4 regions of the Streptomyces roseirectus genome follow, and region 2 is predicted to be linked to each of the others. Evidence: riboswitches for the same ligand, from Rfam matches in the RefSeq annotation. Region 2 holds a riboswitch; each other region holds the start of a gene.
What was found. A riboswitch is a leader RNA that binds a small molecule or an ion and turns the genes downstream of it on or off. The one in region 2 is predicted to bind cyclic di-AMP.
Positions count from the first base shown of each region.

Region 1: another riboswitch for cyclic di-AMP. It lies ahead of IAG44_RS06150 (LysM peptidoglycan-binding domain-containing M23 family metallopeptidase); the one in region 2 lies ahead of IAG44_RS09995 (M23 family metallopeptidase).
Region 3: another riboswitch for cyclic di-AMP. It lies ahead of IAG44_RS15425 (C40 family peptidase); the one in region 2 lies ahead of IAG44_RS09995 (M23 family metallopeptidase).
Region 4: another riboswitch for cyclic di-AMP. It lies ahead of IAG44_RS24500 (LysM peptidoglycan-binding domain-containing protein); the one in region 2 lies ahead of IAG44_RS09995 (M23 family metallopeptidase).

Region 1 is NZ_CP060828.1:1,514,594-1,521,971, reverse strand. Features, by position in the region: gene IAG44_RS06175 (aspartate aminotransferase family protein) at 1-584, shown strand, start outside; gene IAG44_RS06170 (helix-turn-helix domain-containing protein) at 649-1,260, shown strand; gene IAG44_RS06165 (DUF6126 family protein) at 1,257-1,382, shown strand; gene IAG44_RS06160 (tyrosine-protein phosphatase) at 1,400-2,200, opposite strand; gene IAG44_RS06155 (alpha-galactosidase) at 2,403-4,475, shown strand; cyclic di-AMP (ydaO/yuaA leader) riboswitch at 4,770-4,940, shown strand; gene IAG44_RS06150 (LysM peptidoglycan-binding domain-containing M23 family metallopeptidase) at 4,943-6,007, shown strand; gene IAG44_RS06145 (exo-rhamnogalacturonan lyase family protein) at 6,252-7,094, shown strand; gene IAG44_RS06140 (GDSL-type esterase/lipase family protein) at 7,127-7,378, shown strand, end outside.
Region 2 is NZ_CP060828.1:2,446,197-2,453,574, forward strand. Features, by position in the region: gene IAG44_RS09975 (DUF5998 family protein) at 1-537, opposite strand, end outside; gene IAG44_RS09980 (bifunctional acetate--CoA ligase family protein/GNAT family N-acetyltransferase) at 590-3,685, opposite strand; gene IAG44_RS09985 (HPr family phosphocarrier protein) at 3,873-4,154, shown strand; gene IAG44_RS09990 (GntR family transcriptional regulator) at 4,369-5,052, opposite strand; gene IAG44_RS09995 (M23 family metallopeptidase) at 5,246-5,998, opposite strand; cyclic di-AMP (ydaO/yuaA leader) riboswitch at 6,013-6,159, opposite strand; gene IAG44_RS10000 (M16 family metallopeptidase) at 6,502-7,378, opposite strand, start outside.
Region 3 is NZ_CP060828.1:3,715,517-3,722,894, reverse strand. Features, by position in the region: gene IAG44_RS15445 (ATP-binding protein) at 1-780, shown strand, start outside; gene IAG44_RS15440 (LuxR C-terminal-related transcriptional regulator) at 882-1,598, shown strand; gene IAG44_RS15435 (C40 family peptidase) at 1,684-2,748, opposite strand; gene IAG44_RS15430 (hypothetical protein) at 3,158-3,511, shown strand; gene IAG44_RS15425 (C40 family peptidase) at 3,558-4,628, opposite strand; cyclic di-AMP (ydaO/yuaA leader) riboswitch at 4,637-4,784, opposite strand; gene pcrA (DNA helicase PcrA) at 5,046-7,378, shown strand, end outside.
Region 4 is NZ_CP060828.1:5,742,236-5,749,613, reverse strand. Features, by position in the region: gene IAG44_RS24530 (NAD(P)/FAD-dependent oxidoreductase) at 1-219, opposite strand, end outside; gene IAG44_RS24525 (hypothetical protein) at 776-1,219, shown strand; gene IAG44_RS24520 (Ppx/GppA phosphatase family protein) at 1,281-2,228, opposite strand; gene IAG44_RS24515 (DUF501 domain-containing protein) at 2,225-2,755, opposite strand; gene IAG44_RS24510 (FtsB family cell division protein) at 2,858-3,334, opposite strand; gene eno (phosphopyruvate hydratase) at 3,469-4,764, opposite strand; gene IAG44_RS24500 (LysM peptidoglycan-binding domain-containing protein) at 5,014-5,709, opposite strand; cyclic di-AMP (ydaO/yuaA leader) riboswitch at 5,714-5,880, opposite strand; gene IAG44_RS24495 (LysM peptidoglycan-binding domain-containing protein) at 6,102-7,139, opposite strand; gene IAG44_RS24490 (cytochrome P450 family protein) at 7,276-7,378, opposite strand, start outside.

The DNA of each region.
Region 1 (7,378 bases), 930 kb from region 2:
TCTCCGGGGGGTACGTGCCCGTCGGGGCGACGCTGGGCCGGGACTGGATCTTCAAGAAGGTCTACTCGTCCATGGACCGCGTCCTCGTCCACTCCGCGAGCTTCGGGTCCAACGCGCAGGCCATGGCCGTCGGGCTCGCGGTACTGACCGTGATGGAGAACGAGCAGACCGTCGCCCACGTCCGCCGCGTCGGCGAGCTGCTGAAGTCCCGGCTCACCGCGCTGATCGACACGTACGAGCTGCTGGCCGACGTGCGCGGGCGCGGGCTGATGATCGGGATCGAGTTCGGGAAGCCGTCCTCGCTGAAGCTGCGCAGCCGCTGGGCGATGCTCCAGGCCGCCCGCAAGGGGCTCTTCGCGCAGATGGTCGTCGTCCCCCTCCTCCAGCGGCACCGGATCCTCACGCAGGTCTCCGGGGACCATCTGGAGGTCATCAAGCTGATCCCGCCGCTGGTCGTCGACGAGGCGGACGTCGACCGGTTCGTGACCGCGTTCACCGAGGTCATGGACGACGCGCACAGCGGGGGCGGGTTGATGTGGGACTTCGGGAAGACGCTGATCAAGCAGGCGGTGGCCAACCGGTGATCCCGGGTTTTGCCTCTGAGGCAAGAAAGTTGCCCCAGAGGCAAGCTCGGGGCTGAATGGAGGCATGAGCACTCCGGACGTCGAGCCGGTCGCCGGGGTTCCGGCGATGGCACCTCAGCTGCGCGCCCTCAGGCGGCGCGCCTCCCTCACGCTGGAGGCCGCCGCGCGGTCCGCCGGGCTGTCGCCCGCGCACCTGTCGCGGCTGGAGACCGGGCAGCGGCAGCCGTCGCTGCCGATGCTGCTGGCGCTCGCCAGGGTCTACGGTACGACGGTCTCGGAGCTGCTGGGAGAGGGGGCACCGACCCGGGACGCCGTCGTGCGCGCCGGGGACATGGAGCCCACCGAGGCGGGCGGGTGGACGTACGTCCAGGCCGGGGCCGCCGGGCGCGGGATGCAGGCGCTGAGGGTGCGCGTCCCGCACGGGGCCCAGGGCGACATCGTGCGCGTGCACCCCGGGGAGGAGTGGCTGTACGTCCTCAAGGGGCGGTTGCGGCTGACCCTCGGCGACTCCACGCACCTCCTCGACCCCGGGGACAGCGCGCACTTCGACTCGCTGACCCCGCACCGCATCGCCGCGCGCGACGAGCCCGGCGTCGACCTGCTCTTCGTCCACACCCTGCTGCAGAGCCCCACGGCCGCCCTGTGCCTGGGCCCGACCCCTGGAGAGACGCGATGACCGAACAACGCGAGGAGCGGTTCCCGCGCGGGCTGTGGGTGCGGCTGCTCATCTACGTCGTCGGCGGGCATCTGTTCGCCGGGTTCCTGTGGCTGCTGTTCGAGCTGGGGGCCAAGCAGTAGCGGCAGGGGGCGGGGGCTCACTCCAGGAAGCGGTCCCGCAGGCGCGCGCGTAGTTGCGGGCCGGCGCCGAGGCCGTGCTCCAGGTAGGCGTCCACCGATCCCCAGTTCTCGTCGATCGTGTCGAACGCCGCCTGGAGGTATTCCACGCGAGCCTCGAAGAGAGGGCTGAGCAGTGCGGTGATCTCGGGGGAGCGCTCGGGCGGGGCGGAGCCGTCGGCGCCGCGCAGCCGGTAGCGGCGGTGCGTCGCGTTGGACTCCAGGTAGTCCGCGACGATCGCCTCGCGCTCGACGCCCAGGGCGAGGAGCGTCACGGCTATGGACAGGCCCGCGCGGTCCTTGCCGGCCGCGCAGTGCATGAGCGCGGGGACGCTGTCGTCGGCGAGGGCGGCCAGCACCTGGGTGTGCTCGCCGGTGCGGGTGCGGATGATCGTCCGGTACGAGGCCGTCATCCGGCCCGCCGCCCTGCCGTCGCCCAGGATCTCGCGCAGCTCCTCGATCCGGCCGTCGCGGACCATCTTCCAGAACTCCGCGCCGTCCGCCGGGTCCGACAGCGGCAGGTTCACGTTGCGCGTGCCCGGCAGCTCGACGTCGGGGCCCTCCAGCTTCTGGTCGGCCGCGTTGCGGAAGTCGAAGACCGTGTGCAGCCCCAGGGAGGCCAGGAACGCGGCGTCCTCCTCGGTCGCGTGCGCCAGGTGGCCGCTGCGGTACAGCAGGCCGTGGCGCACCCGGCGCCCGTCAGTCGTCGGCAGGCCGCCCACGTCACGGAAGTTGCGTACGCCTGCCAGCTCGGGTTCGGTCGAGGGGATCTGCTGCGTCACGGGGTCTCCCTCCCAGTCGGTCCCGCCCGGCGCGGCTCAGAAATGGCCGGTGGGACACGTTGTCGACGATACGACATGGGTGTGACAGCCAATGGCTTGTCCACAGGCGTTGCCGGTTGGGCCCGCCACCCCCGATGATGTTCCTGTCTGGTCGTACCTGTTCGTATGTGTTTAATCTGCTTTTCGATCGTGTGAGGGTCTGATGCTGGAAACCGCTGAGAACGGGCGTACGTGGGTCCTGTCGGGCCCCACGAGCAGTTACGCCCTCCACCTCACCGAGCGCGGCGAACTGCTGCACCTGCACTGGGGACCGGTGATCGCCCTGGCCGACGCCGAGGCCCTGGCCGCGATCCCGCTCCCGCACTGCTCGTCGTTCGAGTCCCCGCTGGACGGGCGCGAGGAGTACCCGGTCGAGGGCGGCCCCCGCTTCACGCGCCCCGCGCTCTCCGTGCGCACGCCCGCGCGCCGGGGCACCGAGTGGGCTTTCGAGTCGTACGACGCGCAGGGTGACGAACTGCGGATCACGTTCCGCGACGGCGGACTGACCGTCGCCCTGCACTACCGCATGCGCGGGGACGTCGTCGAGCGCTGGGCGGTCCTCGGCAACGACGGCGCCGAGCCTCTGGAGCTGCTGCGCGCCGACTCCGCGACCTGGACGCTCCCGCACCGCGAGGGCTGGCGCCTGTCCCAGCTGCACGGCCGCTGGGCGGCGGAGTCCCGCCTCACGCAGACGCGCCTGACCTACGGCGAGAAGGTCATCGGCAGCCGGCGCGGCCACACCGGGCACCCGCACCTGCCCTGGGTCGCCCTCGACACCGACGCGACCGAGGAGACCGGCGAGGTCTTCACCGCCGCCCTCGGCTGGTCCGGCTCCTGGCGGATCGCCGTCGCCCAGCTTCCCGACGCGCGCGTGCAGATCACCGGCGGCGCCGGACACGACGAGTCGGGCCTCCTGCTCCTCGCCGACGGCGACTCCTTCACGACGCCCGTCTTCGCGGCCCTGTGGTCCGCCGGCGGCTTCGGCGGCGCCAGCCGCGCCTGGCACGCCTACCAGCGCGAGCACGTGATCCCGGACGCCGGGCAGGACCGCCCGGTGCTGTTCAACTCCTGGGAGGCGACCAACTTCGACATCTCCGAGGAGCAGCAGCTCGTCCTCGCGCGCAAGGCGGCCGACATCGGCGTCGAGCTGTTCGTCGTCGACGACGGCTGGTTCGGCGCGCGCACCAGCGACCGTGCGGGCCTCGGTGACTGGGCGCCCAACCCCGACCGCTTCCCGCAGGGCCTCAAGCCCCTCGCGGACCAGGTGCACGGCCTCGGCATGCAGTTCGGCATCTGGGTCGAGCCCGAGATGGTCAACCCGGACAGCGACCTCTACCGCGCCCACCCCGACTGGGTGCAGTTCCAGGAGGGCCGCACGCGCACGGAGTCCCGCAACCAGCTGATGCTCAACCTCGCGCGCGAGGACGTCCAGGAGTACCTGTGGGAGCAGTTGGACGGCCTGCTGTCCAGCGCCCCGATCGACTACGTGAAGTGGGACTTCAACCGCTGCTTCACCGACGCGGGCTGGCCCGGCGACCCCTACCCGCAGCGCCTGTGGGTCGACCACGTGCGCGCGCTGTACGCCCTGCTCGACCGGCTGCGCGCGGCGCACCCCGGCGTCGCCTTCGAGTCCTGCTCGGGCGGCGGCGGCCGGATCGACCTCGGCATCCTCAGCCGCACGGACCAGGTGTGGACCTCCGACAACACCGACCCGCTGGACCGGCTCGCCATCCAGCACGGCTTCAGCCAGATCCATCCCGCGCGCGTGATGGCCGCCTGGGTCACCGACAGCCCCAACACCCAGCTGAACAACCGGGTCAGCTCGCTGAAGTTCCGGTTCGTCAGCTCCTTCGCCGGGGTGCTCGGCGTCGGCGGCGACCTCTCCGAGTGGACCGACGCGGAACTCGCCGAGGCGCGCGAGTGGGTGGAGCTCTACAAGGAGATCCGGCCCGTCGTCCAGCAGGGCGACCTGTACCGGCTCAGGGCGCCGCAGGGCGGGCTGAGCGCCGTGCAGTACGTGCGCGGGGACGAGACGGTCGTCCTCGCCTGGCTCCAGGCGCAGCACTACGGGGAGCCGGTGCCGGCGGTGCGGCTGCGGGGGCTCGACGCGACGGCGTCGTACGAATGCCTCGAAACGGGCGAAATTCATCGGGGTGCGGTGCTGCTGCATCACGGATTGCGGACCGGACTGAGTGGTGACCTGGACGCGGGAGTATTCCGACTGCGCCGCATCTGAGCTTTCTGTCCGTATTCGCAGATTTCATTCCGGCTCGCTCCGGGATAAGGAAAGCCCTACATCGGACGTGTGACCAGGGTCATATTCCTGGCCCTGGGTCACGCGTCATGTTCACGTAATAGGGGCGCTTTTCAAGGGAGATTGGGCATGCGGGCCGGTTGTGTCCGCACGCGGGGTGACCGGGAAAGCCCACGGCGCGTCAACGCGCGGAGAATTCACAGGCGGATTCTGCTTGTGATCGCGTGTCCGCGTCGCCTACGTTCACCAGCAATCCGGGCGGACGCCGAATCCTGCCACCGCCCGGGGCCGCACCCGACCACAGGAAACGGCAGGAGCGGGGGACCCACAGGAATCACCGCCTGTTCCGGTCTCCGGAAGAGGCTAGGGGTAAAGCCGCACCTCGCTGCGGCCGGGCATCTCCTGCTCGCACCCGACAGCTCACCTCGCAGGCGCAGGAGAGGAATTCCATGTCCGCCAGGGGTAAGCACCGCCGCCCTAAGCCGCCCCGTTTCTCCCGTTCGCTGGCCGCCGCCGGAACCGGTGGCGCGGCGCTCGCGATACCGCTCATCGGGGCCACCGGGGCGCACGCGCAGACGGCGTCCTCCGCGAACACCTCCGCGGCCGCCGCGTCGGTCGCGTCCGTCGGCGACCAGGCCGCCCGGAGCGTGCCGGCCGCGCGGACCGCTACGCCGGCCAGTGCGGCGTCCGCGACGTCGACTCCGTCGGGCACCCGCAAGACGTCCGTCTACACCGTCCGGTCCGGCGACTACCTGTCGAAGATCGCCCAGGAGCAGAACGTCCGAGGGGGCTGGCAGCGGCTCTACGAGGACAACCGGGAGGCCGTCGGCTCCGACCCGTCGCTGATCCATCCCGGGCTGCGGCTGTCGCTCGGCGCGAAGGCGGCGCGTGGCGGCTCCGGGAGCACGGAGAGCGGTTCGCAGTCCTCGTCCGGCTCATCCGGGTCGTCGGGCTCTTCGGGGTCGCAGTCCTCGCAGCGGTCGTCCCAGAAGTCGGACAGCTCGCGGGACTCGCAGGCGTCGACGCGGTCCTCTTCCCGCGGCTCTTCGTCCGGCAGCTCCTCCTCGGGCGGCTCCTCGAAGGGGTCCGGTGGGAGTGTGTCGTCCTCCGGGTTCGCGCTGCCGGTCAAGGGCGCGGTCGTCGGGACCGGGTACCGCGTCTCGGGCAGCATGTGGTCCAGCGGCTATCACACGGGCGTCGACTTCGTCGTGCCGACCGGCACCGCCCTGCGGGCCGTCGGCGCCGGGACGGTCGTCTCGGCCGGCTGGGCCGGGGCGTACGGCAACCAGGTCGTCATCCGGCTCGCGGACGGCTACTACGCGCAGTACGCGCACATGTCGTCGATCACCGTCTCGGTCGGCGAGACCGTCAGCGCGGGCGAGGTGATCGGCTACTCGGGCTCCACGGGCAACGTGACCGGGCCGCACCTGCACTTCGAGATGCGGACCACCGCGAACTACGGCTCGGACATCGACCCGCTGGCGTTCCTCCGCTCGCACGGCGTCTCCGTCTGACACCTCGCCTCACCTGAGACTCCGCCTCATCTGACACGCCTCCGAAGGCCGGACCCCGATCCCCGGGTCCGGCCTTCGGGGCGTTCCGGGTGCCTTCAGGGGGCGCGCGGATGTCGGATTCTGCGCGTTCATGATCGTTTCATTGCGGTCGTGTGGCAGGAGGGCCGGAAGCGTCGACAGCCGGAAGAGGGCGGGGAGACAGTGATCTCCGCCCCCTCCCGCAAGCTCCTTCCCTGGAGGTCCCGTGTCCGGCGCCCACCGACGCACCGTCATCAAGGGCGCCGCCGTCGCGGCCGCCGCCACCTCGGTCTCCTGGGCCCGGTCCCGCCCGGCCGCCGCGACCTCCGGCGCCCGCACCGAACTGCGCTGGCTGGAAGGCGCCCCCGACGCCCACGCGGGCGCCACCTGGGGCGTGCCGTGGGCGCGCGGCACCCGCCACCCGGAGCAGCCGCTCGGACTGACCACCGTCGACGGCACCGACGTCCCCGTCCGGACCTGGCCCACCGCCTACCGGCCCGACGGCTCGGTGAAGCGGACGGCCCACGCGATCGCCCCGGACGCCCCGAAGGCCGACCGCTACCTGCTCGGTACCCGGCACTACGCGGACAGCGCCAAACAGGTCCGCATCTCGGCCACCGCCAACCGGCGCTTCTTCCACTACCTCACCGGCGACGAGCGCACCGGTGACCTGCTGCGCGAACTCGCCGACGTGGAACGGACGTTCCTCGCCGTCGACCCGCAGCGCAAGGTCCGCACCGACGGCTACCTCCCCGGTGACCGGCACGCCCCCAAGGCGGAACAGGCGCGCGCGAAACTGGTCAACTCCCTGCGGACGATCGCCGCCCAGCCTCACGGCTTCTTCACCGGAACCGGTCTGCTCGACGCGGACACCGGGAAGTTCGCGGTCACGTCGAGCACCGCCGTCAACGTGTCGCATCACCGCGAAGGATTTCTTCACCGGCAACGACACCTACTTCCCCTCCGGCGACTGCTCCCGAGTCACGGTTTCCCCGCCCCAAGTCCTGCGCACGGTAAGGGAGATCCCCTGGATCTCCACCAACTCCTCGGCGATCGGATACCGACGTGAAATCAGGCAAGAACTCCGGCATGAATTCCGGTGTGAGACGGCTTCTGCTCGCGGCCTGTGGCAGCCTGCTGATCCTCGCGCCCACCCCGGCTCTCGGGTACGGGACCTCCGCCGCCGGAACGGTCCGCCCCGACGACCGGCGCCTCGCCTTCGAGGGGCACTGGAGCCGTGACGGCGAGGCCGCCGTGACCGTCAACTCCGGTTCCCGGCTGCGGTTCCGCTTCACCGGGACCACCGTGCACGCCCTCTTCGACGTCGGCTCGGTCACCGTTCCCGCGCAGGTG
Region 2 (7,378 bases):
CACCGTCTCCGGGCCGTCGCCCGCCTCGCTGACGCGCAGACTCAGGTCGTCCGCCGTCGAGTTGCCCGTGTAGCCGTGGTCGGCGTCGCAGTTGGGGTCGCCGCAGGCGGCGGGCTCCAGGTCGATGCGGGAGACGGCTCCCCAGCCGATCGTGAGCATCACCTCGCGCGGGAGCGTGCCGGGCGCGTACGACTCCGGGTTGGCGACGACGCGGCTGACGACGACGGAGGAGATCCGGCCGAGCTTCACGGACTCCGTGGAGGTGGTCGCGTACGGCGTCGGCGACGTCGTGTCGGCGGCCTGTTCGTCGGTGTGGCTGACGATGAAGCGGTTGCCGGTGAGCACGAGGACGGTCACGTGCCTGCGGACCTCGTTCTGGTCGAACGTGGTCTCCTGATGGACCAGGTACGACCGGATCGGCTCGCCGCCCACGGCGGCCTCCACCGCCTCGGCCACGAGGGCCGGGTAGTAGCCGCTGCGCTCGATCGCCGCGCGAAGCCCCTGGGTCGTCGTACTGGTCTTGGCCATGCCCTCCATCCTACGGGGGCCCACTGACTGCGAGGGACCCCGCACAGGGCGGCACGGGCTCTCAGTATGCGGGCAGGGTGCGCGGGCCGAGGTCGTCGCGGGCGGGCGGCGGGGCGAGGCGCACGGAGGCGCCGAGGACGCTCACGCCGTGCGGGGCGACGACGACGGGCTCCAGGGTGACGGCGACGACCTCGGGGTGGTCGTCGACCAGGCGGGAGACACGCAGGAGGAGTTCTTCCAGGGCCGGGGTGTCGACGGGGGTGGAGCCGCGCCAGCCGAACAGCAGGGGCGCCGTGCGGATCGAGCGCACCAGGGACGTCGCGTCCCGGTCGGTGACCGGCACCAGGCGGTGTGCCATGTCGCCGAGCAACTGCGAGGCGGCGCCCGCGAGTCCGAAGGACAGCACCGCTCCGGCGGCCGGGTCGATCACCGCGCGCACGACGGTGTCGACCCCGCGCGGGGCCATCGCCTGGACGACGGGCCGCAGTTCCTGGGGCGCCCCGAACAGCTCGGTCAGCTCACCGTACGAGCGCCGCAGCTGCTCCTCGTCCGTGAGGTCGAGGCGGACGCCGCCGAGGTCGGCGCGGTGGCGCAGGTGCGGGGCGGTCGCCTTCAGGGCGACGGGGTAGCCCAGGGCGCGCGCGGCCGCAACGGCGTCCTCGGGGGTGGGCGCGGGGAGGGCCCGGCGGACGTCGACGCCGTAGCGGCCCAGGAGTTCGCAGGTCTCCTCGGCGCCGAGGGTGAGGCCCTGCCCGCGCGCGAGGAGGCCGCCGATCAGCCGTGCGGCGCCCTTCTCGTCGATGTCGTCGTACTCGGGCACTTTGCCGGGGTCGGCCGCCTCCCGGCGCCACTGCGCGTACTTGACGGCCTCCGCGAGGGCCCGCACGGCGCGTTCGGCGGCCGGGTAGGCGGGGATGAGGCGGGGGCCCTGCGGGGGCGTGAGGGGGGCTTGTGGGGCTTTGCCGGGGGACGGAGCGGGCTGCGGGGCCGAGGCGGCCGCCGGGGGCTTCGCGGGGGTGTGCGGCGGCACCTGGGGCGCAAGGGCCTCGGAGGCCGGGGCTTGGGCGGGTGCCGGGCGGGCCCCCGAGATCGACTGCGGTTGCGGCTCGTCCCTGGGGCTCGTGCCCGATGTGCCGCTCGGCTGCGCCTCTCCAGCCGTTCCGGATCGCGACGACGGCGACAGACGCGCGCGTACCGCGTCCATCGCGCTCGCGCTGAAGCCCGCGCCCGCGACCACCGTGTGCCCCACCACCCCGGCACCCTCCGGCCCCGCGCCAGTCCCCGCCCCCTGCGGTGCCGTGCTCATGGCCGCCGACAACGCCGCCGCCAGTCCCCCGAGTTCCACATGGACGACGAGGACCGGCTTGGCGGGCACCTCGGCGGCGGCTGACCGCAGGGCCTCGGCGAGTTCGGCGTCGTCCGCGGACGCCTCGCCGATGGCCGGTATGGCGGTGACGACGACGGCGTCGCAGGTCTCGTCGGCGAGCGCGCGCGTGAGGGCGTCGCGGAAGTCCTGCGCGGAGGCGCCGGTCGTGAGGTCGAGGGGCCGCAGCGGGCGCAGGCCCTCGGAGAGGCAGGCGTCGTAGGTGAGCAGCCCCAGGGACTCGGAGTTGCCGAGGATCGCCACACGCGGGCCCGCGGGGAGGGGCTGGCGGGCGAGCAGGAGGCCCGTGTCGACGAGTTCGGTGATGGTGGCGACGCGGATCACGCCGGCCTGGCGCAGGAGCGCGGAGACGGTGGCGTGGGGCAGCCGCGTCGCGCGGACCGCGTGCCCCTGGGGTGCCGATCCGGCGCCCTGGACGACGACGAGGGGCTTGGCCGCGGCCGTGCGCCGGGCGAGGCGGGTGAACTTGCGGGGGTTTCCTATGGACTCCAGGTACATGAGGACGACGTCGGTGTCCGGGTCGTCGTACCAGTACTGGAGGACGTCGTTGCCGGAGACGTCCGCGCGGTTGCCGGAGGAGACGAACGTCGACACCCCGGTGACGCCGGTGACGCCGCCGCCCCGGCGGTGCAGCCGGGAGAGCAGGGCGACGCCGATCGCGCCGGACTGGGCGAACAGCCCGATGCGGCCGGGGCGGGGCACCTCGGGCGCGAGGGAGGCGTTGAGCCGTACGCCGGGCGCGGTGTTGATGATCCCGAAGGCGTTGGGGCCGATGATGCGCATCCCGTACGCGCGTGCGAGGCGGACGAGTTCGCGCTGGCGCTCGCGCCCGTCGGGGCCGCTCTCGGCGTACCCGGCGGAGACGACGACCAGCCCCTGGACGCCGTGTTCCCCGCACTCGGCGACGACCCCGGGCACGGCGTCGGCGGGGACGGCGACGACCGCGAGGTCGACGGGGCCCGCGATGTCGCGCACGAAGCGGTGGGCCGGGACGCCGTCGAGCTCCTTGACGCCGTCCGGGAGCGCCTTGTTGACGGCGTGCAGGGTGCCCGTGAAGCCTGCCGCGCGGAGGTTGGCGAGGACCGCGCGGCCGACGCCTCCGGGGGCGCGTCCGGCGCCGACGACGGCGACGGATCCGGGGGCGAGCAGCCGGCGTACGGAGTGGGCCTCGGCGCGCTGTTCGCGGGCGCGCTGGACGGCGAGGGAGCGTTCGGTGGGTTCGAGGCCGAACTCCAGGCGGACGACGCCGTCCTCGAAGCTGCGTTTCTGGGTGTAGCCGGCGTCGGTGAAGACCTTGATCATCCGGGAGTTGGCAGGCAGGACCTCGGCGGCGAAGCGGCGGATCCCCCGCTCGCGCGCGACGGCGGCGATGTGTTCCAGGAGGGCGGAGGCGACGCCGCGGCCCTGGTGGGCGTCCTGGACGAGGAAGGCGACCTCCGCCTCGTCGGCGGGGCCGGTGGCGGGCAGGCCGTCGGGGCCGATGCGGTCATAGCGTACGGTGGCGATGAACTCGCCTCCGACGGTGGCGGCGAGTCCCACCCGGTCCACGAAGTCGTGGTGCGTGAAGCGGTGGACGTCCTTCGCGGACAGGCGCGGGTAGGGCGCGAAGAAGCGGTAGTACTTCGACTCGTCCGACACCTGCTCGTAGAAGCTGACCAGGCGCTCGGCGTCGTCGGCGGTGATGGGCCGCACGCGCGCGGTACCGCCGTCGCGCAGCACCACGTCGGCTTCCCAGTGGGCGGGGTACTCGTGCCGCTCCTGCGCGCTCTGCATGGGGCCCAGGGTACGGCTCGCGTCCGACAACGGCGCGAGGCAGTCTGGGGGACGGAAGACGGCACGAGCCGGACCGAGGCCGCGGTCCGGACAAGCCGCCTCGGAGGGGCCGTCGCGCCTGCTCCGGGGACGCTTCACGTGTGGAAAAATGGTCTAGACAACCCTGAACACCGAAGGGCAGCATCACATGGCTGAGCGCCGCGTCACCATCGGCTGGGCGGAGGGCCTTCACGCCCGCCCCGCCTCCCTCTTCGTCCGAGCCGCCACGGCCACAGGCGTCCCGGTCACAATCGCCAAGGCGGGCGGCAGCCCCGTCAACGCGGCGTCCATGCTGGCCGTCCTCGGCCTCGGCGCCCAGGGCGGCGAGGAGGTCGTGCTGACCGCCGACGCCGAGGGCGCCGACGCGGCCCTCGACCGGCTGGCCAAGCTGGTCTCCGAAGGTCTCGACGAGCTTCCCGAGACCGTCTGAACCGGCGCTCCACGCGCGCGTGAGCCGCGCCGCCCCACCGGGCGGCGCGGCTCCGCCGTTTTCCGGGAACCCGGGAATGAATTGCCCCGCGCAGGATTAGGGCCGCGTGAACACATGCGGAGGGCGTACGCCGGGGAATTCACGGCGCACCCGGGAAAAGGGCAGCGGAAATACACCTCCGCCGAATATCTCTTCTTTGTATACGGCGCCCGTGTTAATGCCGCAGGCCGGACATGTTTACGGCGTGTTGCGAAGTCCTCACACGGTCGGCGCCGGCGAAGCGCAGCCGGTGCGCGGCCGTGGAGCGCTCGGTGTGCAGCGCGGTGACCGCCCGCGCGCGCTCGGCGTCCCCGCGCGCGACGGCGTCCACGATCGCTCCGTGCTCGGTCCAGGAGTCGACAGGGCTGGCCGGCGGCTCCACGGCGTACATCCAGGCGATCTTGTGGCGCAGCTGGGTCAACGTCGAGGTCAGGGCATGGCTTCCGCACGCCTGGGCCAGCGTCTCGTGGAACCAGCCGCCCAGGGAACGTAGATCCTCGCTGTTGCCCCTCCTGGCGCGCTCCTGGCCCAGCCTGACGAGTCCGCGCAGCACCTTCAGGTGGGCCTCCGTGCGCCGCTGCGCGGCACGGGCGGCGCCCAGCGGCTCCAGCAGCAGGCGCATCTCCAGCAGGTCGGCGGCCTCCTGCTCGGTCGGCTCGGCCACGCACGCGCCCGCGTGGCGCCGTGTCACGACGAACCCCTCGGCCTCCAGCGTGCGCAGCGCCTCACGGACCGGGACGCGGCTGACGCCATACCGGCGCGCGAGAAGTTCCTCGGTGAGGCGGCTGCCACGCTCGTAGACACCCGCGACGATGTCGTCCCGGATGGCCGTGCACACCGAGTGCGCCGGAATACGCATGACCGACCTCCGCCTTAATCCCCGTGAAACGCCGCCGAACGCGCCGATCGACGTGTGTTCCGTGACTCTATTGCAATGAGCGGGAATTTCCGATGGCGAGCCGGAATCCAGGGATATTTTTTGGACAGGAGAGCGTGCGAAACGCCGAAAGCCCCGGCTGGAGGAGCCGGGGCTGGACGATCTCGCGCAGAGGTCAGACGTCGACGCCGTGCGCGCGCAGATAGGCGACCGGGTCGATGTCGGAGCCGTACTCCGCCGTCGTGCGCGCCTCGAAGTGCAGGTGCGGGCCCGTCACGTTGCCGGTCGCGCCCGAGTAGCCGATCAGTTCGCCGGGGGTGACCGTCTGGCCCACCGCCACGGAGATCGCCGACAGGTGGCCGTACTGGGTGTACGTCCCGTCGTGCATCCGGACGACGACCTGGTTGCCGTAGGCGCCGCCCCAGCCCGCCTCGACGACGGTGCCGAGGCCCACGGCGTGCACCGGGGTGCCGGTGGCGGCGTGGAAGTCGATGCCCGTGTGGCTGCCGGAGGACCACAGGGAGCCGCCGCTGCGGTAGCCGGTGGAGACGTAGGAGCCGGTGATCGGCGCGACGAACGCGTTGAGCCGGGCCCGTTCCGCCTCGCGCGCGGCGCGTGCCTCGGCCGCGCGAGCCGCCCTCGCGTCCTCGGCTGCCTGGGCGCGCAGAGCCTGCGCCTGCGCGCGTACGGCCGCCTGCTGGACGGCGTGCTGCTGCGCGTCCGCGCGGTCGGCGGCCTGCTCGGTGACGTCGAGGCGCATGGTGACCGTGTCGTCCGCGAGCGTCATGGCGTTCGCGGCCGTCGGTTCGGGGGGAGAGCCGGCCGCCAGTGCCGACGTCGTCAGCGCCGCTATGCCGGCCGCGCGGGCCGTCGTGCGCTGGATCCGGGTCGCCTTGCGGCGCTTCCCGGTGGCGCAGGTGAACGCCATGAGGTCGAGTTCGTCCTTTCCTTCCCTCTCGCCTACCGGGTTAGCTGACGGGTTCGGAGCAGGAAGGTCTCCTACGGGCGCACGCGCCCGATTCACCCCAGGGACTGTGGGTCCCCGGCTCCCCTGGCTCGCGCCGTGCGGGGACTCGGCGATCGCTGTCCGGTGCCGCGGTGTGCGGCGCACTGCCCGACGAACAGCCCGGACGACGCTAGAGGGGCACACCGCCGATTCCCAAACGCACAGCGGTTTTTGTAGCGCAGACCACAGGGCAGAGGTGCACCCTCCGGGCGAAAACGGTCATCCCCGAGGAACGTTTCCGGGCAGGGTGTCGATGTGCGAACAGGCGAACGAGGCAGGGCGGGGGGAAGGTTCGGCGCACGCGCGCGGGCCGGTACGACGGAGCCGCCGCCCGGAGATGTCTCCGGACGGCGGCCCAGGGCGCGCACGGCAGTGGTCCCACACGCGCGTGCCCGAACGGTCGCACCCGCGCGTACGCCGGCCGGCTACTCCGCCGTCACCACCTGCACCGGCCCGATCCCCAGGGCCTCGACCGGCTCGCGGATCTCCTTCGCGTCGCCGACCAGGACGGTCACCAGGCGGTCGACCGGGAAGGCGTTGACGACGGCGGCGGTGGCCTCGACGGTCCCGGTGGCGGCGAGCCTGCGGTACAGGGTCGCCTGGAAGTCGTCGGGCAGGTGCTGCTCGACCTGGTCGGCGAGGGTCCCGGCGACGGCCGCGGCGGTCTCGTACTTGAGCGGCGCCACCCCGACGAGGTTCTGGACGGCGAAGTCGCGCTCGGCGTCCGTCAGGCCCTCGGCGGCGAGCGTGCGCAGGACGGTCCACAGGTCCGCGAGGGCGGGCCCGGTGTTGGGCGTGTCCACGGAGCCGCTGATGGCGAGCATGGACGCGCCGGTGCCGTCGGGGGCGGAGCGCAGGACCTGGCCGAAGGCGCGCACGCCGTAGGTGTAGCCCTTCTCCTCGCGCAGGACGGCGTCCAGACGGGACGTCAGGGTGCCGCCGAGGCAGTACGTGCCGAGCACCTGGGCGGCCCACACGCGGTCGTGCCGGTCGGCGCCCACGCGCCCGATCAGCAGCTGCGTCTGGACGGCGCCGGGCCGGTCGACGATGACGACGCGCCCGGTGTCGTCGGCGGTGATCGGCGGGACGGGCCGGGGCTGCGCCGGGGTACCCGTCCAGGCGCCCAGGGTCTCGCCGAGCAGCGCGTCGAGGTCGACGCCGTCCAGGTCGCCGACGACGACCGCGGTGGCCGTGGCGGGGCGCACGTGCCGGTCGTAGAAGGCGCGGACGGCGGCGGCGTCGATCTTCTCGACGGTGTCCTCGGTGCCCTGGCGCGGGCGCGACATGCGCGCGGTCGCCGGG
Region 3 (7,378 bases), 1.3 Mb from region 2:
ACGCTGGTGCGCACGCTCGGCGGGATCCTCCTGGTCGCCGCGGGCGTCTCCGGCGTCTTCGTCCTCAAGGGCTCGGCGGCGCACCTCGGTTCGGTCCTCCAGGCGGCCCTCGCCGTCCTCGTGGGGATCACGCTGCTCGCCGGGCCGTACCTCGTACGGATGACGCAGGACCTCTCCGAGGAGCGCCTGATGCGCATCCGGGCCCAGGAGCGCGCGGAGGTCGCGGCCCACGTCCACGACTCGGTGCTCCACACGCTCACGCTGATCCAGCGCAACGCGGAGAACGCGGCGGAGGTCCGCAGGCTCGCCCGCGCGCAGGAGCGGGATCTGCGCACCTGGCTCTACAAGCCCGAGGGCACCGGCAAGGACGAGGAGGACGAACCGGCCACCGTCGCCGACGCGGTGCGGCGCAACGCCGCCGAGGTGGAGGACAAGCACGGGGTGCCGATCGAGGTGGTCGTCGTCGGCGACTGCGCGCTCGACGAAAGGACCTCGGCGCAGATGCAGGCCGCGCGCGAGGCGATGGTGAACGCCGCCAAGTACGGTGGCGAGGGAGGGGCCGTCCAGGTCTACGCCGAGGTCGAGGGGAGGACGGTCTTCGTGTCCGTCCGAGACCGCGGCCCGGGCTTCGACCCCGACTCGATACCCGCCGACCGCATGGGCGTCAGAGAATCGATCATCGGGCGCATGGAGCGCAACGGCGGTACGGCGCGGCTGCGGGCCGTGCCCGGCGGCGGTACGGAAGTCGAGCTGGAGATGGAGAGGGTGGAGAAGACGTGACGAGCGAACCGAGCGAGGAGAACCGGGTGTTGGGGGCAGAGGAGACAAGGGCCGAGGAGCCGGGGGCCGAGCCGGCGGAGGCCGAGGAGTCGGGGGTCGAGGTGGCGGAGGTTGAGACGACGGGGGCCGAGGCGGCGCCTCGGGAGGAGGCGCGCGAGCGGCGCGTGCGCGTGGTCCTCGTCGACGACCACCGGATGTTCCGCACGGGCGTCCAGGCCGAGATCGGGCGCACGGACGAGACGGGGGTGGAGGTCGTCGGCGAGGCCGCGGACGTCGACCAGGCCGTCACCGTCATCACGGCGACGCGGCCCGAGGTGGTCCTCCTCGACGTGCACCTGCCCGGCGGCGGGGGCGTCGAAGTCCTGCGCAGGTGCGCCGACCTGGCGAGCGACCCCGCACAGCCGGTGCGGTTCCTCGCGCTGTCCGTGTCGGACGCCGCCGAGGACGTCATCGGCGTGATCCGGGGCGGTGCGCGCGGGTACGTCACCAAGACGATCACCGGGACCGACCTGGTGGCGTCGATCTTCCGCGTCCAGGAGGGCGACGCCGTCTTCTCGCCGAGGCTCGCCGGGTTCGTCCTCGACGCCTTCGCCTCCACCGACGCGCCCCCGATCGACGAGGACCTGGACCGCCTCACCCAGCGTGAGCGCGAGGTGCTGCGTCTCATCGCGCGCGGGTACGCGTACAAGGAGATCGCCAAGCAGCTCTACATCTCCGTCAAGACGGTCGAGTCCCATGTGTCGGCGGTGCTGCGCAAGCTCCAGCTGTCGAACCGGCACGAACTGACGCGGTGGGCGACGGCTCGTCGGCTGGTGTGAGGGGCTTGCTGTGGGCGAACCGGCGTGCGCGGGGCGGCGGTTGAGGGGCGTCCGTCCGGGTCGGCGTCTCGGTGGCCGCGTGCCCTCACGACACCCGGGTGGCGCCCGCGAACGGCATCTCGTCGATGGGGGCGATACGGACCGGGGCGGACGGGTTGGGGGCGTGGATCATCTTGCCGCCGCCGATGTAGAGGCCGACGTGGCTGATGCCGGAGTAGAAGAACACGAGGTCGCCGGGGAGGAGTTGGTCCCGGGAGACGCGCCGGCCCGCACCGATCTGGGCGTACGTGGTGCGGGGCAGGGAGAGTCCGGCGGAGCGGTAGGCGGCCTGGACGAGGCCGGAGCAGTCGAAGGCGTCCGGCCCGGTGGCGCCCCAGACGTAGGGGCTGCCGAGCTTGGAGTAGGCGTAGGAGACCGCGGCGCCCGCGCGGGAGCCCGGCGCCTGGACGGACGGCTGGAGGGGGACGCGGGCGCCCCGGGAGGCACGCTCGGCGGCGGAACCGACCGCCTGCGCACCCGCGCCGGTGACCTGCGCCCGTTCCCGCTCCGTCAGTTGGGCCAGCAGGCTGCGCGCCGAGGAGAGGCGCGCGGTGATCGTCTCCTTGTGGCGCCGGAGTTCGGCCCGGCGTGCGGACAGGGAGGCCAGCTCCACGCGGGCGGCGCCGCGCAGCCGCTCGACCTCGCCGAGCTGCTGGCGCACGCGCGAGACGGCGGCGGACTGGCGGTCCCCCGCGCGTTCGGCGAAGGCGGCACCGTCGAGGTAGCGGTCGGGATCGCCGGACAGGGCGAGCCGTACGGCGGGGTCGAGGGCGCCGTCGCGGTACTGGGCGGCGGCGAGCGCGCCCAGCGCGTCGCGCTCGGTGTTGAGCCGGGCCTCCTGGCGCGCGGCCTCGTCCCGCAGGGAGTCGAGTCGGCGCTCGGCGGAACGGGCCTTCTCCCGCGCGCCGTTGTACTGCTCGGTGGCTACCTCGGCCTCCCGGTACAGCTTGTCCACCTTCGCCTTCACCTGGGCCGCCGTCGGCGCCGGCTCGGCGTGTCCGGTCCCGTCGAAGGCCGTCGCGGTCGCCGCGCCCGCGAGGGCGAGGGTCGCCGCGGTGCGGGCGGTGTGCGCGACGGTCGCGCGCTGACGGGGCTTGCGGTGCGCTGCCACGTTGGACCTGCACGTCCTTTCCGTATGACCGCCCTGCGCGCCGGGGCCCGTCGGAGTGGGGAGAGCGGGACGGGGCGGGCGCGTCCGGCGGCGCCCCGCACAGGGGGAGCGCGGCGCCGCCGGACCTTCTCGGCGGTGGTGTCCGACTGCCGCCCCTGGCCTGGGCGGCGGTGGGGAGCCGGGCACCTGGGGCAGGACGCTAGGCCGCGACGTGACGTTTGGGTAACGCGATGTGCGGAAGTGACGTCAGAGAGTTTTCCGGTGACCGTATGTGCATACCGGTCCTGCCTTCGAGGGCGGGTCGGGTCGCCGTGTTGACCGAAGCGGGCGTTCCGGCCCGCCACGCGGGCGCGGGTGCTACGGGGGCGGCTGCCGGTACGCGCGCGGGCGCTGATTAGGCTCCGGACCCATGGACGTACTCATCCATTTCTTCGTCGGCCTGCACATCATCGGGATCGCCGCGCTGCTCGGCGGGTTCCTCACCCAGCTGAAGGCGATGGGGCAGGGCACCGCCCGCTTCGTTCCCGGCATGCTGCACGGTGCCGCGACGATGCTGGTCACCGGCGTGATCCTGGTCGGCCTCAACCAGGCCGACGACCAGCACGTCGACAACGTCAAGATCGGCGTCAAGCTGGCGCTGCTGGTCGTCATTCTCGGGCTGACGTATGTGAAAAGGGACGACGAGAAGGTCGAGAAACCCCTTTTCGGGCTCGTCGGTCTGCTGACCGTCGTCAACATCTTCATCGCGGTGCTCTGGACCTGATACCACCGACGCCCTCCTGGGGGAAAGGGCGCCTGGTGACACGTGTTCAGGCCGGGCGCACCACGCTGTGGATTTCCGAGGTGCCCGCGAAATGGATGGATTCCTCGCAGATGTACGCGCCGGGGCGCGGTGCGTGGATCATCCGGCCCTCGCCGATGTAGATGCCGACGTGGGTGATGGCGTCGTGGAAGAAGATCAGGTCACCGGGGCGGGCGTCCGGCAGGCGGATCGGGGTGCCCGCTGTGACCTGGCCGAACGTGGTGCGCGGCAGGGCGACACCGGCGGATTTCCAGGCGGTCTGGGTGAGCCCCGGGCCGTCGAAGGAGCCTGGGCCCGCAGCGCCGAGGACGACAGGTTTGCCGAGCTGTTCCCGGGCGAACGCGAGGGCCCTTTCCGCCTCGGCGGATATCGGGGCGGATTCCTTCGGCCGGTGCGTGGCTTTCGGTTGTCCGGCCGTGTGGAACGACAGGAGGGCCTGGGCTTTGCTCAGCTTTCCCTGGACGGCCGCTTTCGCGTACTTGAGGTCGCTCTCGGGGTCGGTCTCGAATTCGGTGCCGGAAGCAGAATCGAAGTCGGTGTCGAATTCGGGAGCGGCTTCCGGGATGACTTCGGGAACGATATCGGGAACGGCTTCGGGAAAGGCTTCGAGAATGCTCGACGTCATGCCCGGCGTGTAACTCGCCAGACGCTCAGGGACGTCCTCGTGCCCCCTCGGCGCGCCCGCGCGGGTCTGCGGGGCGGCGGTGAAGTCGTCGGCCGCGAAGTCGTGCGCGACGGACGGCGGGAACGCCGGAAGCGGTGGCAGGGCGGGCGGCGGCGGGAGCAGCGGCTCCTGGGCGCGGTAGCGGGCCGAGGCGTCCAGGAAGGTCTTCGCGCGCTTGGTCTCCTTCTCCTTGGCGGCGATGTCCTTCCTCGACCCCGTCTGGCTGTAGAAGGCGTCGAGTTTGCGCTCGACGTCCTCCAGGCTCGGTCTGCCGTCGTCCGTGGGCGGGGCGGCCTCGGCGGCGGGCTGGGAGAGCATCGCCATGGACGTGAGGGCGGCCGTGGCGAGAGCGGGGGTGCTGATGCCTGACGCGCGCATGCCCATCCAGCGGAGCTTGCGATGATGCGACGCCAAAGGAGGCGACTCCTTCCTTGTACCGCCTACCGGGTTAGCTGTCGGGTTCGGGCGGGGATGGTGCTGCGGAAGGTTGCCCTACGGCCTTCCCCGGCGGAGGTCGGCCGATTCACCCCAAGTCTCTCGGTGGGTCCCCGGCTCCGGCTGCCTCGCGCACGGGGGCGGGCCGGACTCGGCGGAGGCCGCGCGCCCGGCGACGTTCGCCGGTGGGGGACAGGCGGCCTTGACCAAAACGGTAGCCAACTCGTGTGGCTTCTGTGAAGGTTGGCGGGCGATATGCCCGATACGTTTTTGTGACCTCTGTCGAAGTCCCCGCAGGTCATCACGGGTTGTGATAGGGGCTATCCGGAAGGTGAGCGTGGAGATTGCCGGGGACCCGGTCCGGTTGTCAGTGGCGGCCTCTAGACTCGGAGAGCGATGAGCAGCCTCTTTGACGACAGCTTCCTGGCCGACCTCCAAGCCCCCCGCGGGCACGGCGAGGAACCCCCTCCGCCGCCGGAGGACGAGCAGACCCCGGAGGCGATTCCGGACGACCTGTTCGGCGGGAAGTTCGACCTGCCGCCGGAGCGGGACGCCCACTACCGCGACGGCGCGCCCCGCCCGGTGCTGGACCCTGCGGCGCTCGTCCACGGGCTGAACGACAACCAGAGCGCGGCGGTGGTCCACGCCGGCTCCCCCCTGCTCATCGTCGCCGGCGCCGGCTCCGGCAAGACCCGCGTCCTGACCCACCGCATCGCGTACCTGCTCGCCGCGCGGAACGTCCACCCGGGCCAGATCCTCGCGATCACCTTCACCAACAAGGCCGCCGGCGAGATGAAGGAGCGCGTCGAACAACTCGTCGGCCCGCGCGCGAACGCGATGTGGGTCATGACGTTCCACAGCGCGTGCGTGCGCATCCTGCGCCGCGAGTCCAAGAAGCTCGGCTTCACCTCGTCCTTCTCGATCTACGACGCCGCCGACTCCAAGCGCCTGATGGCCCTCGTCTGCCGCGACCTGGACCTCGACCCCAAGCGCTTCCCGCCCAAGTCCTTCAGCGCCAAGATCAGCAACCTCAAGAACGAGCTGATCGACGAGGAGGACTTCGCAGCCCGAGCGGCCGACGGATTCGAGAAGACCCTCGCCCAGGCGTACGCGCTCTACCAGTCGCGCCTGCGCGAGGCCAACGCCCTCGACTTCGACGACCTCATCATGACGACGGTCAACCTCCTGCGCGCCTTCCCGGACGTCGCCGAGCACTACCGCCGCCGCTTCCGCCACGTGATGGTCGACGAGTACCAGGACACCAACCACGCCCAGTACGCCCTCGTCCGGGAACTCGTCGGCGGCACTGGTCGTTCCGAGGACACACCGCCCGCCGAGCACGACCTCCCGCCCGCCGAACTCTGCGTCGTGGGCGACGCCGACCAGTCCATCTACGCCTTCCGGGGCGCGACGATCCGCAACATCCTCCAGTTCGAGGAGGACTACCCGAACGCGACGACGATCCTGCTGGAGCAGAACTACCGCTCCACGCAGACGATCCTCTCCGCGGCCAACGCGGTCATCGAGCGCAACGAGTCCCGCAGACCCAAGAACCTGTGGACCAACGCCGGCGCGGGCGCCCGCATCACCGGCTACGTCGCCGACACCGAGCACGACGAGGCCCAGTTCGTCGCCGACGAGATAGACCGCCTCACCGACGCGGGCGACGCCAAGGCGGGCGACGTCGCGGTCTTCTACCGCACCAACGCCCAGTCCCGTGTCTTCGAAGAGGTCTTCATCCGCGTCGGCCTGCCCTACAAGGTCGTCGGCGGCGTCCGCTTCTACGAGCGCAAGGAGGTCAGGGACGTCCTGGCCTACCTCCGCGTCCTCGCCAACCCCGAGGACTCGGTCCCCCTGCGCCGCATCCTCAACGTCCCCAAGCGGGGCATCGGCGAGCGCGCCGAGGCGATGATCGACGCCCTCTCGCAGCGCGAGAAGATCAGCTTCCCGCAGGCCCTCAGGCGCGTCGACGAGGCGTACGGCATGGCCGCCCGCTCCGCCAACGCCGTCAAGCGGTTCAACGAGCTGATGGACGACCTCCGGACGATCGTCGAGTCCGGCGCGGGCCCCGCCACCGTCCTCGAAGCCATACTCGAACGCACCGGCTACCTCGCCGAGTTGCAGAACTCCACCGACCCCCAGGACGAGACCCGCATCGAGAACCTTCAGGAACTCGCCTCCGTGGCCCTGGAGTTCGAGCAGGAGACCGGCGAGTCCGGCGAGGCGGAACAGCCGCGCGGCCTCGCCGACTTCCTGGAACGCGTCGCCCTGGTCGCCGACTCCGACCAGATCCCCGACGAGGACGAGGACGGCTCGGGCGTCATCACCCTGATGACCCTCCACACCGCCAAGGGCCTGGAGTTCCCCGTCGTCTTCCTCACCGGCATGGAGGACGGCGTCTTCCCGCACATGCGCGCCCTCGGCCAGGTCAAGGAACTGGAGGAGGAACGCCGCCTCGCCTACGTCGGCATCACCCGCGCCCGCGAACGCCTCTACCTCACCCGCTCCACCCTGCGCAGCGCCTGGGGCCAGCCCTCGTACAACCCGCCCTCCCGATTCCTGGAGGAGATCCCGGGGACCCATGTCGACTGGAAGCGCACGGGCGCGCCCGCCGCGCCGCCGCCGAGCGTGACGTCCTCGTTCTCGACGTCCCGGTCCTCCGCGAAGGGCGCCTCCGGGTTCGCCACGCGGCGGGGCGCGCAGGAGAAGCCGGCGATCGCGCTGGCCGT
Region 4 (7,378 bases), 3.3 Mb from region 2:
CGGCAGCACGCGTCGCAGCGGGACGACGACGTGGCGCGGGGAGATGTTGCCGGCGGCGGTTTCGGGGAGGAAGGGCTGGTAGGTCATGTACGACCGGGGGTCGACGACCGTGACGGTCGCCTCGCCGTAGCGCATCTTCTTGAGAATGCGCCGAGCTGCGTACAGGCCTACGTACCCACCGCCTACTACGAGGATCCTGGGACGCTCCGTGGTGCTCATGCCATCGAGTATCCACCCGGGTCAGGGGGGTCGCTCGTGCGCCCCTTCACAAGCTTTGACGGGGGGTGTGTTATCCTCCGCGACTCGCGTGATCCATGTCATGTCCGCGAGTGGGAACCCGGCCCCTCCTCACACCGTTGTCAATGGGCCGTGAGCTGCCCGTCAACCGCTCGAAACCCCTCCCGACAGGGCCGGACGACACCTCCGCGACATCGCGTCGAAACGCCCCCGTCCCTCCGTTTTGAACGTGTTCATACGCCAGTTGGGGCCCCGGAAGGGCCAACCGGGGCACATTCCTCGCCCGACGGGACCCATTTCCTTGTGAAGAACTTCACGAACTTTGCCGACAGGACGTCACCGCACCGCCCCTCGACCCCGCTCAAACGGTGTCGTCCCTGCTCAGCGGAGAATCAAGTGGAAGAACGGCAGGAGCAGCCGCCCCAGACCCTCAGCGGCCTGATTTCCACACTTGGCCGAAAATCGCTTCTTCTTCCCCTCCCCCGCCATGAATGATGTGCCTCCTTCACAACATCAACTCTGTGAGACGAGGTCACACGTGAAGACACGGGGTAAGAGAGCGGCGTCCGTCGTCGCCTCCGCGCTGGCACTGGCCGGCGGTCTGGTCCTGGCCGGCCCGGCGAGCCCGGCGAACGCCGCGCCGACCGTCAATTTCCGCAGCTACACGTTCACCGACGGCTCCGGCCGCATCGACGTCTTCAACAACGGCGACTACGCCGGAACCGCCATGTGGGCGGCCGACCCGGGCTCCCTCGACTCCTCCACCGGGGACACCCTGATCGCCTCCGACCAGCTGGCGGACGGTTACGGCATCGAGGCCCACCTCAGCGACGGCCGCATCGCCACGACACGCGGCCAGTCCGCGCCGTACACCGACCGCACGACCGGCGACCTCGACGAGGGCGCCACCCGCACGATGTACGTCTGCCTCGTCCAGGGCTCGTTCAGCGACTGCAGCTCCAGGATCAACGTCCACGCCTGACGGACGTACGAAGCCCCGGCCCCCTCTTGCGAGGTGCCGGGGCTTCCCCCTGCCCAGCGCCCTAGCCCGCCGCCACCTCGAACGCGATCCCGTCGAGGATGTCGTGCTCGCTGACCACGACCTCCGCCGCCCCGGTCCGCTCCATGATCGCCAGCAGGACGAGCGCGCCCGCGCCGATGACGTCCACGCGCCCCGGATGCATGGAGCCGATCGCCGCGCGCTCGGCGTGGGTGGAGCGCAGCAGCCACTCGGTCAGCTCGCGGACCTTCGCGTAGGGGATCCGGGAGTGGTGGATGGCCGTCGAGTCGTACGCGGGGAGGTCCTGGGCGATCGCCGAGAGCGTGGTGACCGACCCGGCGAGCCCGACCAGCGTGCGCGCCTCGCTCAGCGGGACCGTCTTCTCCGCGAGGTCGAGCGCCGCCTCGATGTCCGCGCGCGCCGCGGCGACCTGCGCCTCGGTCGGCGGATCGGTGACGGCGCCGTCGCGCACGAGGTGCCGCTCGGTCATCCGGACGCAGCCGATGTCGACGGAGCGCGCGGCGCGGACGGCGGTGTCGCCGACGACGAACTCCGTGGAGCCGCCGCCGATGTCGACGACGAGGTAGGGCGTCGCGAGGTCCGCGCGCCCCGTCAGCTCCTTCGTCGCCCCGGTGAAGGAGAACGCCGCCTCCTGCTCCCCGGAGACGACCTCCGGCTCCACGCCGAGGATGTCGACGACGCCCCGCACGAACTCGTCGCGGTTCTCGGCGTCACGGGACGCGGACGTCGCCACGAAGCGGACGCGTTCGGCGCCGAGGTCCTTGATGACGGCGGCGTACTCGCGGCACGCGGCGAACGTCCGCTCCAGCGCCTCAGGGGCGAGCCGGCCGGTGCGGTCGACGTCCTGGCCGAGCCGGACGATCGTCATCCGCCGGTCCAGGTCGGTCAGTTCACCGGTCTCGAGGGTGACGTCGGCGACGAGGAGGCGGATCGAGTTGGTGCCGCAGTCGACGGCGGCGACGCGGGTCACTGCGCGGTCTCCTCGGTGAGCGTCACGCACGCGCCCTTGCGCCACCACTCCGGCAGCATCGCCAGGGCCTCGTCGCCGAGGGGGTTCACGCCGGGGCCGGCGGCGAGGGAGTGGGCGACCAGGACGTGCAGGCACTTCACGCGGTCCGGCATGCCGCCGGCGCTGGGGAAGTTCTTCAGCTCCTCGATCTCGTCGCGCCGGCGGACGTAGTCCTCGTGGGCCGCGCGGTAGGCCGCCGCGAGTTCCGGGTCCCGGGCCAGCCGCTCGGTCATCTCCTTCATCACGCCGTTCGCCTCCAGCGTGCCGATGGCGGAGTTCGCCTTGGGGCACGTCAGGTAGTACAGCGTCGGGAAGGGGGTGCCGTCGGGCAGGCGGGGCGCCGTCTCGACGACGTCCGGCTGGCCGCAGGGGCAGCGGTGGGCGATCGCGCGCAGGCCCCGAGGGGGGCGCCCGAGCTGCTGCCGGAACGCCTCGACGTCCGCGTCGGTCGGCTCGGTGCGCTCAGTGGTCGGGGGAGGCGTTTGCATGTTCGTACGATCGTCTCTCTGCTGTCGGTGAAGGGCCGGTGCCGGCGAGGGTGGGTGCCGGTGCTGGTGCCCCTCCAGTATCAGGGGACCGCCCCCCTGGCCTCACCTGCCGACCGCGTCCGCCTTGTCCACCCCGTCCCAGACGTTCGCGTACCAGGGCCGGTCGGCGGCGCCGGCGTCCGCGCGGGCCTGCTTGGCGGCGTCCGGGTCGACGACGACGAAGCCGGTCTCGCCGGGCAGGACGTAGTGCAGACGGAGGCGGATCTGCTGCTCGGCGTAGGCGTCGTCCTGCCAGCGGGCCTTCTGGTCGCGCAGTTGCTCGACCTTCTGGCGGGCCTGTTCCTGCTCGCGTTCGAGGTCGGCGATCTCGGCGCGCTGCGAGACGTACTGCCGCATCGGGTAGGCGAGGGCGACGACGAGGGTGCACAGGACGAGGGCGAGGAGGGCCGCGCGGCCGGTGAGGCGGGAGCGGCGCTGCTGGCGTTTCGTCTGGGAGCGGTAGACGCGGGCGGCGGTCTGCTCGCCGAGGATGCGGAGTCTGGTCGCGGTGGAGAACCGGTCCCTGTCCTTCACGGCCATGCGTCCCGCCTCCCGTTCATACGTGCGTACGTCCCCGCACACGGTACGGGACCGGGTACGGGGACGTACGGACGACGCCTCTTAAGGGACGCCCCTTAGGGGGTTCAGCCCCCTAGGGTCAGCCCTTGCTGTGCTTAATGGTTCGCAGAGCGAAACCGCGGGAACGCGGAGCGGCCGGCGTAGACCGCCGCGTCGTCCAGGATCTCCTCGATGCGCAGGAGCTGGTTGTACTTGGCGACGCGCTCGGAGCGGGCCGGGGCGCCGGTCTTGATCTGGCCGCAGTTGGTGGCGACGGCGAGGTCGGCGATGGTGACGTCCTCGGTCTCGCCGGAGCGGTGGGACATCATGCACTTGAAGCCGTTGCGCTGGGCCAGCTCGACGGCGTCCAGCGTCTCGGTCAGCGAGCCGATCTGGTTCACCTTCACGAGCAGGGCGTTGGCCGTGCCCTCCTCGATGCCACGGGCCAGGCGCTCGGGGTTGGTGACGAAGAGGTCGTCGCCGACGATCTGGACCTTGTCGCCCAGCTTGTCGGTGAGGACCTTCCAGCCGGCCCAGTCGTCCTCGAACAGCGGGTCCTCGATGGAGACCAGCGGGTAGGAGGCGACCAGGTCCTCGTAGTACTCGGTCATCTCGGCGGCCGAGCGGGACTTGCCCTCGAACTCGTACGCGCCGTCCTTGTAGAACTCGGACGCGGCGACGTCGAGCGCGAGCGCGATCTGCTCGCCGGGGACGTACCCGGCCTGCTTGATGGCCTCGAGGATGAGGTCGAGCGCGGCACGGTTGGAGTCGAGGTTCGGCGCGAAGCCGCCCTCGTCGCCGAGACCGGTGGACAGGCCCTTGGTCTTCAGGACCTTCTTGAGGGTGTGGTAGACCTCGGTGCCCCAGCGCAGGGCCTCGGAGAAGGACTCGGCGCCGATCGGCGCGATCATGAACTCCTGGATGTCCACGTTGGAGTCGGCGTGCGAGCCGCCGTTCAGGATGTTCATCATCGGCACCGGCAGGAGGTGCGCGTTCGGGCCGCCGAGGTAGCGGAAGAGCGGCAGGTCGGACGCCTCGGAGGCGGCGTGCGCGACGGCCAGGGAGACGCCGAGGATGGCGTTCGCGCCGAGCGAGCCCTTGTTGTCGGTGGCGTCCAGGTCGAACATCGCCTGGTCGATCAGCCGCTGCTCGGTCGCGTCGTAGCCGACCAGCTCCGGGCCGATCTGCTCGATGACGGCGAGGACGGCCTTCTCGACGCCCTTGCCCTGGTAGCGGTTCGGGTCACCGTCGCGCAGCTCGATGGCCTCGAAGGCACCGGTGGAGGCGCCGGACGGGACGGCGGCACGACCGGTGCTGCCGTCGTCGAGGCCGACCTCGACCTCGACCGTGGGGTTGCCTCGGGAGTCCAGGATTTCCCGGGCTACGACGACGTCGATGGACGGCACGAGCATCTCCTTCTTGGATGTGACGCTGGTTGTGCGGGGCCGCTGGGGCCTTGCGACTAGAGCCTAACCGGCCCGGGGGCTTCGGCCAGCCGACCGACCGCCCCATGGGACAGAACCGACCGTACCCATTGTTCCAAGACGGAACAAAGAGGGGGTGGCGAGAAGGCGAACAGCGGGCGCGGCGCTGGGCACGAAAAAACCTGCCCCGGTGCGTAACGGGGGAGCACGCACCGGGGCAGGCGACAGGGGGCCCGCTTACTTCAGGTGAAGCTGCTGGCCGGGGTAGATCAGGTTCGCGTCCTGGATGATGTCCTTGTTCAGCTGGAACAGCTTCTGCCAGCCGCCCGCGACCTTGTGCTTCGCCGCGATGGAGCTGAGGGTGTCACCCTTGACGACCTTGTACTCGCCGTCGCCCTTCTTGACCTTCTTGCCGGTCGGCGTGGTGACGGTCTTGGAGGACGTCGACTTCGGGGCGCTCTGCTTGGGCGCGGCCTGACGCTCGGTGGAGCGGGAGGAGCTGGGCGTCTCCGTCCGGCTGCTCGAACCGCTGGACGAGGACGAACCGCCACCGCTGTAGCTCGCGCCCGACAGACCCACGCCACAGCTCGGCCAGGCACCCTTGCCCTGCGAGGCGAGGACCTTCTCGGCCACCGCTATCTGCTGCGACTTGCTGGCCCGGTCGGCGCTCGACGCGTACGCCGTGCCGCCGTACGCGGCCCAGGTCGACGGCGAGAACTGGAGCCCGCCGTAGTACCCGTTGCCGGTGTTGATGGACCAGTTGCCGCCGGACTCGCACTGCGCGACGGCGTCCCACTCGGAGGCGGTCGCGGCGGAGGCGTTGCCGGCCGCCATCAGCGGGGCGGCGACGGCGACACCGGTGACACCGGCGAGCGCGACGGCACGAGTGGCCTTGGACGGACGACGGTGCTTGCCCTTGCCGGAAAACAGCATGCTTCGATCCCCTCACCGACGCCTGCGAGGTGAGCTGTCGGGTTAGGGCCGGTTGAGTTGCCCTGCCGCACCTGATGTGCGACTTCACCCCAAGCCGGTTCCGGTGGCCCCAACCACCGTCCCCAGCACTTACCTTGGGTCCCCCGCTCCTGCCTACGGCGCTTGACGCGACGACTGTTCCCGGACGGCCGCTGGCAGGATTCGGCGTTGCGGCAGCCGGGGCTCGGGTTGCCGAGCGGCCTCGACCGTAGACATGCCCCGAGCCGATTTTCAAAGACGATCAGGGCTTCTGAGACTCATCCCACACTTTCGCCAAAACGGACATTCAGCGCGAAGCCGGGCGCTGAACTGCCGTGTTTCCGCCCGCTTTTACGCCTTTGCCGCCCGCCGCCTCAGTTCCCGAGAGACAGCGTCTGACCGGGGACGATGTCGCTCGGGTCGACCCCGATGACCCCCTTGTTCGCGGCGTAGAGGGCGCGCCATCCGCCGTCAAGCGCAAGGGAGTCGGCGATGGAGGTGAGCGTGTCCCCGACCCGGACGGTGTACGTCGTCGGCTCGTCCCCGCTCGCCCCGCGGTGCTTTCCGGTCCCGATCGAGAGCGGAGACGCCCCCGAGACCGCCTCATCGGACGCGCCGGCCCCGGTGTCCACGAGGCTCCAAGAACCGGCGCTCTGCACGGGGTTGTCCTCGGTCGCCGGAGCTGTGGGTGCGCTGTCCGGTACCTGTGGAGCGTTCGGCGCGGCATTCCCGGACGTGTCGGACTTGTCGCCCCCCGCGGAGTCCCCCGGCACCTCCCCGGTCGGCCGTCCGGACGACGCGTCGGGGTCGACGGGCGCGGGAGAGGGGGACGGGGACGTCGACGGCGTGGGCGTCGCCGGGGTCTTCGGCGCCGCGGGGTCGGTCGTCCCGGACTGCCCCGAACTCCCCGTCGCGCCGGACCCCTTGGACGAGTCCGACGTACCGGACGAGCCGGACGAGCCGGAGGTACCGGACGAGTCGGGCGTGCTGGGTGACGGCGTGGGCGTGGGGGTGTCCAGCGCGACCGAGCCGTTCTCCTTCGTCAGGCCGGTCGTGAGGGCGCAGACGGGCCAGGCGCCGGGGCCCTGGTCGGCGAGGACCTTCTGGGCGATCGTCATCTGCTCGGCGCGGCTCGCGAGGTCGGGGCGCTCGGCGTACTGGAGGCCGCCGTACTTCTGCCAGTCGTCCAGCGTGAGGTGCAGGCCGCCGAACTTGCCCGACCCGGTGTTCTCGCTCCAGTCGCCGTCCGTCTCGCAGCCCGCGACCTTGTCCCAGACGGCCGATCCGTCGGCGGCGCTCGCCCCGCTCGCGCCGAGCAGCGGGATCGCGATCGCGGTGCCGGTCACTCCTGCGGCGACGAGGAGAGCCGGGGCCTGACGAGGGCGACGGTGACGGCCGTTCCCGGAGAGCATGCGGGCGCCTTTCTCACGACGGTGGGGGCGGGAGTGGCGTGGGGGCCGCTCCGGCTTGTGAACGTATCGGCATACGATCGCTTGTCACAAGTTCATGCCGCGCGGATCACGTGAAGATCACAGAGTTGAGGGCGTGTCATGTTTGCCGGGACGGCCGGTCCGACGGCCGGTCTGACAGCCGCTCTGACGGCCCGTCGGGCGTGCGGGGCGTGAAGGTCACCGGCAACGTCCGCAGCCCG